Regions from separate parts of the Mycoplana ramosa genome, predicted to be linked through region 1. Evidence: predicted binding sites of a transcription regulator. Region 1 holds the regulator's gene; the other holds the start of a gene.
What was found. The regulator LexA, encoded in region 1, represses DNA repair genes until DNA is damaged. The targets are predictions, from matches to a motif close to TGTTCNNNNTGTGTTCNG.
Positions count from the first base shown of each region.

Region 1 (4,720 bases):
TGCCTGTCGTGGCCGTGCCGCTTTGCTAGCCCAAAATCGCATCGTCGTGCCCGGCAAGACGAAGGCCGCATTTGTGCAATGCAAAAACAAACATTCCGGCATCGCAATATCTACTCTTCCTCGCCAGTTGCAAGCAACTTATGGGCGAGATTCGAGAATTATGGAGGGTGCATCCTTTCTCGGAAAGCGAGTGCATTGGTGCGGAATTTGCGATTGCAAAACAAAATCTGAAGTTGCATGATGCCGCTGGATATGGCTGGGGCAGGCGCCATGGGGGAGGGAAACGCTACCAAAGTCGCAATCCCGGCCGCCCACGCGGCCCGGAGCCTGCAGAGCCTGCAGACGGCAAGCCAGCCAACCGCAATCACGGGCGGTCGAACGGTCGTTTTCGCGGCGCGTCCGGGCGGTTTAAGGCGCTGGTTCGGCGCCCCCCTGGCGTCGGGATGGGCGGCAGCGTGGCAGTGCGAGCGAGACCACGGCAGCGTCTTCCTGTTCGTTCCCGTCTTTATCGGCGCAGGGGCATGGTGCTGGTACGCGCTCGCCCGTGATCCGCCGCTGGCGCCGCTGCTGATCGGTCTGATCGGCTGCGGGTTCACCGCGGTGGCCCTGCGCTATCGCCAACCCTTGCTGTCCGTTGTCGCGCACGCCGCATTCCTGCTGCTTCTCGGCATGACGCTGTCTGCGTTTGAGAGTTGGCGGGTTTCGACCGTCATGCTCGACCAACCGGTGACGACGACGATCAAGGGACAGGTGCTGTCGAGCGAGGCCGACGATCGCGGTCGCATGCGCTACCGGGTGGCGCTGCTGTCGACCGACGGCCCGACCCTGCGGCGGCCACCTGGCCATATCAGTCTGCTGGCGCGCAGCCCCCACGTGCCGGTGCCGATCGGCAGCGGGATCGTCGGACGTGCGCGGCTGAACCCACCGTCCGGACCGGCGCTGCCGGGTCTCAACGACTTTGCATTCGACGCCTATTTCGCCGGGACAGGCGCCATCGGCTACTTTTACGGCAAACCGACGGCGACGGAGCTGAACCCGTCGGCGCGAGGCGAGACCGTATCCGCGGCAGCAATCCGAATGGTAGCCGAATGGAGGAGTGCCGTCACGCAACACATCCGCGGCCGCATCGGCGGCGATGCCGGCGCCATTTCCGCCGCCCTGATCACGGCAGAACAGCGCGGCATCAGCCCGGAAACGGTGGAGGCTTTGCGGCAATCGGGCCTCGCTCACGTTCTGGCGATTTCAGGGCTCAACATGGCCCTTGCGGCGGGCACCTTTCTGGTCGGCGCCCGTCTGCTGCTGGCACTGGTCCCGGGGGCAGCCGAGCAGTTCCCGGTGAAGAAGATCGCAGCCGTCGGCGGATTGATCACGGTCACGCTCTACATCATGATTTCCGGCGGCGCGGTTTCGGCAATCCGCTCGTGGCTCATGATCGTCGTCATGCTGTTCGCTGTCTTATTCGACCGCACCGCCATCAGCCTGCGCAACGTTGCGCTCTCGGCCTTGATCATTCTGGCAGTGACCCCGTCGGCGGTCACCGGTCCCGGCTTCCAGATGTCCTACGCGGCAACCCTGGGCCTCGTCGCGGGCTATGGTGCCTGGCGCGACTGGTCCGCGCGACGCCCGCGGTGGATCGGTGACCGGTCACGGGTCCTGTCGGTTGCATCCGCGCTTGTCGGTGGAATTCTGCTGTCGTCTCTGATCGGCGGGGTCGCGACGCTCGTCTATTCCATCGGGCACTTCCATCGAATCCCGGCCTATGGCCTCGCCGGAAACCTTCTTGCGATGCCGATCATATCGTTCCTCGTCATGCCGATGGCCGTCATCGCCATGCTGCTCATGCCGTTCGGACTGGACGGCATCCCGCTCGCGATCATGGGACGGGGCGTCGACTGGATCATCGCGATGGCCAATTGGGTTGCCGGCTGGGGCGGAGAGGTGGTCACCGGCCGATTGCCGCCGCTGGCTTTCACGCTTGTCGCGGCTGGAGGCGGGCTGGTCTGCCTGTTTCGCACCCGTTTCGCAACCATCGGTCTCTTACCACTCGTCTTCGGCGTGGCTGTCGTCGCCGTCCGCCCCTCGGATGTGCCGCCCGAGGTTCTCGTGTCGAAGGACGGCCGGCTCGTGGCGCTCGTCATGCCCGGAGAAGCCGCCACGAACCGGTCGCGGCCGCCCGATTTCATCTACGATCAATGGCGTCGTGCCCTTCGCCTTGGTACCCATCGATCGCCAATGTTCCTCACCGATGGCGATGCCGCGCAATGGCGGACGGCGACTGGAAGTGGCGCGGGCACCCATCGCTCGGAGGGCCTGGTTGGCCTGGCAGTGCCGAAAGTCCGTCCGCAAGGACGGCAGCGCCGAGGCATGGATAGGGAGGTGGCGCCTGATCCTGTTGCGATCGCGCGGGCACGGGACGACATGGATTCTGCGTTCGCCGTAGCCGCCAACGACAAGCGGTTCGTTTGCCGCCGCAAGGAGTGGTGTGCCGGCACCGCGCCGTCCGGTTGGCGTGTCCTCGTGCTCGAGGATCCGGCCCTTCTCGGGGCCGCCTGCGACCGTGCCGATCTCGTGGTCATATCACGCTACATTCGGATGGAAACCTGCCGTTCCGGCGCGAAACTCGTTTCGGCACGCAGCCTGCGTCGCACCGGGGCCCTCGAGATAACACCGCGGCCTGCCGATCGGCCTGCCGATTGGACCGGCCGATTACGCTACAGCGTTCGCAACGCCGTCACGACGCATCACCGCCCCTGGAGCCGACACCGCCTGTACGACTGGCGGACGAACACCTTCTTCGATTCAGAAAATGCAGTCAGTGATAACGGCGAATGAGGCCGACGAGCTTGCCCTGAATTTTCACTCGGTCGGGGCCGAAGATGCGGGTCTCGTAGGCGGGATTGGCGGCTTCCAAAGCAATGGAGGCGCCCTTGCGGCGGAAGCGCTTCAGTGTCGCCTCCTCGTCGTCGACGAGGGCCACGACGATCTCTCCCGGGTTGGCGGAGTTCGTGTTGCGGATGATGACGGTATCTCCATCCAGGATCCCGGCCTCGATCATCGAGTCGCCCTTGACTTCCAGCGCATAGTGCTCACCAGCACCGAGCATCTCCATTGGAACGGAGATGTCATGGGTGTTGTTCTGGATTGCCGAGATCGGCACGCCGGCGGCGATGCGCCCCATGACCGGAACCGAAACCGACCCATCCGCCACGGCGGCGGCCGGCCTGGCCGGGGAGGGCGCTGGCATTGGCTTGCCAAGGCTTCCTTCGATCACCGATGGCGAAAAACCGCGCCGCGCCTTCAGGCTGGGCGAATAGGCTTCGGGCAGCTTGATCACCTCGAGTGCGCGTGCCCGATTGGGCAACCGACGGATGAAGCCGCGCTCCTCGAGCGCGGTAATCAGCCGGTGAATGCCCGATTTCGAGGCGAGGTCGAGGGCATCCTTCATCTCATCGAATGACGGCGGAATGCCGGTCTCCTTCATCCGCTCGTGGATGAACAGCAGCAGTTCCTGTTGTTTGCGGGTCAGCATGGCTCGTCACCCAGAATCGTGAAACAAATCCAGAACGGACACTATCTGTTCCACATGTGTTCCGCAAGGGGCAAATTTCAATCAAAGGTACAGCGGCTCGTGTGAGACTGTCGGCCGCGAGGCCGGCGGCAGCTTCCATGGTCGGGAAAAAGGCCCTATCGGGGACGAGGGGCCTTCTTCCCGGTTCAACTGCGACACGGTTTGCGCGCCGATTAGGGGCAGGCGGCGATGTAGCGACGCCCGTAGCGATCGCGGTAGTAACACCGACCGGGCTGTCCGGCCACGTTGCCGATGACGGCGCCGGAAACGCCGCCGATCGCGGCCCCGACGGCTGCGCCCCGAACGTCATTGGTGATGGCGCCGCCGATCACTGCACCGGTGGCTGCGCCGATGCCGGCCCCCCTCTCGGTTGGCGTGCAGCCGACCGCTGCGAGCCCGGCCAGAACGAGTATTAGGGAAATCTTGGTCATCTCCATTCCTTCCTGTCTCGTTGATTTTCTTGCCTGTCGATATCTTGTCCACCCCAACCAGCCGTCAAGTGTAATCCGGTTTTTCGTCCAGGTACAACCGGTCGTGGCGCATGCGCGTTCGGGCGAATGTTGCGATCGGACAGATACGATCATGCCGGTAGCGCCTTCAAGGCGGTCGGGGATCGGTCAGATCGGGTGACACGCTAGTGCGCGCTATAGGCACCATCCACGAGATGGTAGCTGCCCGTGATGAAGCTCGCCTCGTCCGAGAGCAGGAAACAGACGAGTGCTGCGACTTCTTCCGGTCGTCCCCGTCGCCCCATCGGCTGCAGCGACTCCATCCGACGGCTGCTCGCCAGTTGCGGATGCTCCGCCAGGAGCGGGGTATCGATCCAGCCGGGACCGACGGCGTTGATGCGGATCCCGAACTTGGCATATTCGATCGCCGCGACCTTGGTCAGTCCCGTGACACCGTGCTTTGCCGCCGTATAGGCCACAGTAAAGGGCAGACCGACGCAACCGAGCACGGAGGAAACGTTGACGATCGCGCCACCGCCCGACGCCATCATGGCGGAAATCTGATGCTTCATGCCGTAGAAGACCCCGTTCAGATTGACGTCCATCACCTTCTGCCAATCGTCGATGGGATAATCCCCACTGGGAAGCCGCGGTCCGTGAATACCGGCATTGTTCACCGCCAGATGCAAGCCGCCGCATCTTT
Region 1 covers NZ_JBHEEW010000006.1:121,700-126,419, forward strand. Annotated here, with positions in the region: gene JNC62_RS09450 (ComEC/Rec2 family competence protein) at 238-2,832, shown strand; gene lexA (transcriptional repressor LexA) at 2,813-3,529, opposite strand; gene JNC62_RS09460 (YMGG-like glycine zipper-containing protein) at 3,742-3,999, opposite strand; gene JNC62_RS09465 (SDR family NAD(P)-dependent oxidoreductase) at 4,203-4,720, opposite strand, start outside.

Region 2 (4,720 bases), on a different contig from region 1:
CCTGGCCGCGCTGGCCATGACGCTGGTTGTCATTGCGCCCGCCCGGCCGCCACAACAGGACCGGCCGCGCTTCCGCCGGAACCGCGTCGTCCGTCGCCTCGTCATTGGCGCCTTCGCTCTCCGTTACGTCGGCGGTCGGCTCGGCAGATGTCGTCTCGGCAGCCGCCGTTTCGTTTTCGCCGGCAGCAACGGAGGTGGATTCAGCCTCCTCATCCGCATGGCCGGTCGCTTCGGCAACGTCGGCAGCACCAGCGACAGCTTCCGCCTCACCGGCGGCCGTCACGTCCGTCTCGCCGGGCGCCGCGACCGCGGTCTTGGCGTCTTCCGCGGCCAGGAAAGCGGCGGCCTCCTCGGCCTTCACGCTGTCGGCGCGGTAGCCAAGGCCCTTCAAAATTTCTTCCATGTCGTCGGGGGTAGCGCCGAGGATCGAGAGCATGGAGGTCGTCGCGGTGAACCGCCGGCCGTCATAGGCGCCGTCCGGGCGCGGCGTCGTGCCGGGCTTCCACTGAAGCAGCGGCCGGATAAGGTCCGCCAGGCGCTCCAGGATGTCGATCCGCACCGCACGCTTGCCGAGGAACCGGAAGCCGGCAAGCTTGTAGAAGGTCCGCTCGAAGCTCTGATCGGCGACGATCGACGTGCGGCCGGCGGCCAGCGCCGGGATCAGTTCGCCGTAGCCCGGCTTGTCGAGGCCGTCATTCTTCAGCGCCCAGAGCAAGGTGATGAGTTCGGCCGGTGCCGGCTTCAGCAGCGCCGGCATGAAGATGTGGTAGGCGCCGAAACGGATGCCGTGCTTGCGGATCGAGGCGCGCGCCTCCTGGTCGAGCGACTTGACGTCATCGGCAACGTCGCGGCGGAAGATCACGCCGAGGTTTTCGACGAGCTGGAAGGCCAGACCCTTGGCAAGCCCCTGCAGATCCTCGGCGCGCGACAGGTCATCGAGCGGCTTCAGGACGGTGGCGATATGGTGATTGACGAAGCGCTCGATACGAGCTGCGACATGGTCACGAGCACTGCCGGTCAGCTGTTCGTCGGCCAGCAGGATGACGCGCGGGCGCATGACGTGATCACTCGCGGCGAGGCGGGCGACGGGCTCGCCGAGCCAGCGCACGGTGCCGTCGGAGCCGACGGCGAGATCGCTGTTGCCGGCCGCGTGAAGCCGGGCCGCACGCGCCTCGAACTCAAGCGCCAGCGCTTTCTGGGCTGCACCCTGCACGGCCTTCGCGTCCGGGCCCTCCGCGCCCGAAGCGAGCGTGAACCGGAATCCGGCCAACTGCCCCACATGATGTCCCTCGACGAAGACATCGCCATTTACACTGATTTCGGCTTCCAGCATCGCATTCTCTCTCAGGCGCTTCATGAGCACAGATGTCCTGCGATCAACAAAGCGTTTCGTCAACCGTTCATGTAACGCGTCGGACAATCGGTCCTCGATTTCCCGCGTCTTTTCCTGCCAGTGTGTCGGATCGGCCAGCCAATTCGGGCGATTCGACACATAGGTCCACGTCCTTATCTGGGCAATTCGTGCCGAAAGCGTGTCAATCTCGCCATCGGTCCGATCCGCGCGCCTCACCTGTTCGGCCAGAAAGTCCTCGTTCACCGTACCCCGCCGAACCAGATCGGCATAGAGGGTAGAGATGAGATCGGCGTGTTGCGCCGGCGTAATGCGCCGATAGTCCGGCAGCGCGCAGGCTTCCCAGAGCTTTTCCACACGTTCGGCCGTCGTCGCCATGTCCCTGATGTCGGGATAGCGCGCCAGATGCTCGAGCGCCTGCTGGTCGACGGCCGGCAAGGCGCGAACCAGGCCGGAAACCGAAGGTGGCGCATCGAGACTTGCCTTCAGGCTTGCAATCGAGGTGAAGTCCAGCCGCTTTGACCGCCACTGCAGGACCCGCACCGGCTCGAACTCGTGCGCCTCGATCCGCTCGACGAGTTCGGGATCGAACGGATCGACCCGCCCGGTCACGCCGAAGGTTCCGTCCCGCACGTGGCGGCCGGCACGGCCGGCAATCTGACCCATCTCGGCCGGATTGAGGTTGCGATACTGATATCCGTCGAATTTCCGGTCCTGCGCGAAGGCGACGTGATCGACGTCGAGGTTGAGGCCCATGCCGATCGCATCGGTGGCGACGAGGTACTCGACGTCACCTTCCTGGTAGAGCCCCACCTGGGCGTTGCGGGTGCGCGGCGACAGCGCCCCCAGAACGACGGCGGCGCCACCGCGCTGGCGCCGGATCAGTTCGGCGATGGCATAGACTTCATCGGCCGAGAAGGCAACGATCGCGGAGCGCTGCGGCAGGCGCGTGATCTTCTTCGAACCGGCATAGAAAAGCTGCGACAGGCGCGGCCGCTCGACCACGGTGATACCGGGGAGCAAATGCTCGAGGATCGGCTTCATCGTGGCCGCGCCAAGGAGCAACGTCTCGTCGCGGCCGCGCAGGTGCAGAATACGGTCCGTGAAGATATGGCCGCGCTCGAGGTCGCCGGCAAGCTGGACCTCGTCGATCGCCACGAACGACGCGCGCGTCTCCCGCGGCATGGCCTCCACCGTGCAGACCGAATAGCGCGCCATGTGCGGCGTGATCTTCTCTTCACCGGTGACGAGCGCGACATTGTGATGCCCGACCTTCTCCACCAGCCGGGTATAGACCTCGCGCGCCAGCAGCCTGAGCGGCAGGCCGATCACACCCGTCTCGTGCGCCACCATGCGTTCGATTGCGTAATGGGTCTTGCCGGTATTGGTCGGACCCAGCACCGCGGTGACACCGCGGCCGCTCATTATCATCGGTGCAGCAGACAAGGCATGCCTCGGAGAGTATCAATCATCCGGCGCCGGTTGCGTTCCGCGCGCCGGCAACACAAATGCCCATCGCAATGCGCAATAGCAAGAGCACTGAACGAATCGAACGGAGTTTCTCCGGGTTCTGGCGGGGTTGGCGATCCCGCAAAGCCTGATCTATCAGACCGTTGGCGGCCGAATCGGAACACGCTGCGAACGAATCGGAGACGAAACGAAGACTTCTTCCGATTCAGGTTTTGTTCCCTACAAAATGTTGAGCTTCATGCGAGTTCGCGCACCAGATGCTGAATCTGCCCCGCTACCAGGCCGAGTCGGCTGTGGCGGCACACAACCTGGCCCGAAAACGCTGTAAAGCCCTTTTTTGACAAGCACCAAAGAATCTTCGTCGAATGCCGGACCTAAGGCAGGAAGCGCCAGACCGTCGTCCGCTTGACCTCGCTATCCTCGAGCGCGCGGGTGACGGCAACCTCGTAGCTCGCGAGCGGCGCCATCCGCTCGCGAGGGCAATAGGATCGGCCCGGATCGCCAACGAGAACGGTGGCCCCGCGCGCGGAAAGCTCCGAAAACCACGGGATCAGCGCCGCCGCGAAGGTCTTATCGTAGAAGACATCGCCGGCCAGTACCACGTCCCAGCCCGTATCCTGCCCGACCATGTCGTCGGCGCAATGCGCCACGTCGACGCCGTTGAGCCCCGCGTTCAGCCGGATCGCCGTCTCGCTCCAAGGATCAATGTCGGCGGCCAGCACCTGCGCCGCGCCGGCCAGCCTGGCGGCAATCGCGACAAGCCCCGAGCCGCTGGCAAAATCGAGCACGTTACGGCCACGGACGGTCTCCGGATGGTCGAGCACGTAGCGGGCAAGTCCCTGCCCGCCCGCCCAGGCAAAGGCCCAGAACGGCGGCGGCAAGCCGATCTCCTCCAGTTCCTCCTCGGTCTTCAGCCAAAGAACGTGCGCTTCCGACGCCAGCCGCAGCCGGATCTCCGGCACGTGCGGCGGCGCGAGCGTCGACGTGTTGTCGAGGATGAAGCGTTCGGGATCGGTCTTCACGGCCGGATCAGCGCGGCGGGTTGTCGAGCCCGCCCATGCGGCAGACCTCGAGCCACTCCTCTTCAGTCACCGGCTGGACGGAGAGGCGCATGGAGGTGACGAGCGACATGTTTTCAAGCTTCGGGTTCGCCTTGATCTCCTTCAGCGACACCGGTCGCGGCATGTCGCAGACGGCACGAATGTCGACGCAGTCCCAGCGCGGATCGTCACCTGCGGTCGAATCAGGATGGGAAAGCGCACAGACTTCCGTGATGCCGACGATCTCCAGCCCCTCGTTGGAGTGGTAGAAGAAGCCCTTGTCGCCGATCTTCATCGCCCGCATGTTGTTGCGTGCCTGATAGTTTCGCACACCGTTCCACTCGGTACCCTGCTCGCCCGCGTCCTTCTGCATGGCCCAGGACCACTTGAAAGGTTCGGACTTGTAAAGCCAGAAAGCCATCCGCCTTATGCCTCCGGACTGTTGAAGACCCAGTTCCAGGCCTTCACCTCGACGCTGGCGAACAGCCCGGCCTTTGCATAGGGGTCCGCCTCGGCGAGCGCCCGTGCCGCTTCGATCGTCTCCGCCTTGACGACGACCAGGCTGCCGTTCGGTTTGCCGTCATCGCCGAGGAAAGGGCCGGCGAAGGCAAGCTTTCCTTCGTCGTTCAGCCCGTTGAGATAGGCCAGGTGCTCGGGACGGGTGTCGAGCCGTACCTGCAGGGCGCCCGGCTTGTCCGTGCACAAAAAGGCGAAATGCATATCGTCTCCTTCCTCAAAATTCCCGGGTGATGGGGCGGGTCATCAAGGCGCTGATGGCCGTCGTCAGATCGAGCTTGCCGTCGACGATCGCCGCGACCGCGTCGGTGATCGGCATGTCGACGCCCAGTTCGGCCGCTAC
Region 2 covers NZ_JBHEEW010000003.1:218,598-223,317, reverse strand. Annotated here, with positions in the region: gene JNC62_RS05450 (helicase-related protein) at 1-2,782, opposite strand, end outside; gene JNC62_RS05445 (class I SAM-dependent methyltransferase) at 3,196-3,843, opposite strand; gene JNC62_RS05440 (EVE domain-containing protein) at 3,851-4,282, opposite strand; gene JNC62_RS05435 (YciI-like protein) at 4,288-4,581, opposite strand; gene JNC62_RS05430 (NAD(P)H-dependent glycerol-3-phosphate dehydrogenase) at 4,595-4,720, opposite strand, start outside.
Region 2: a site for LexA is predicted at 2,978-2,995, ahead of JNC62_RS05450 (helicase-related protein). Genes of this name have one in related genera too.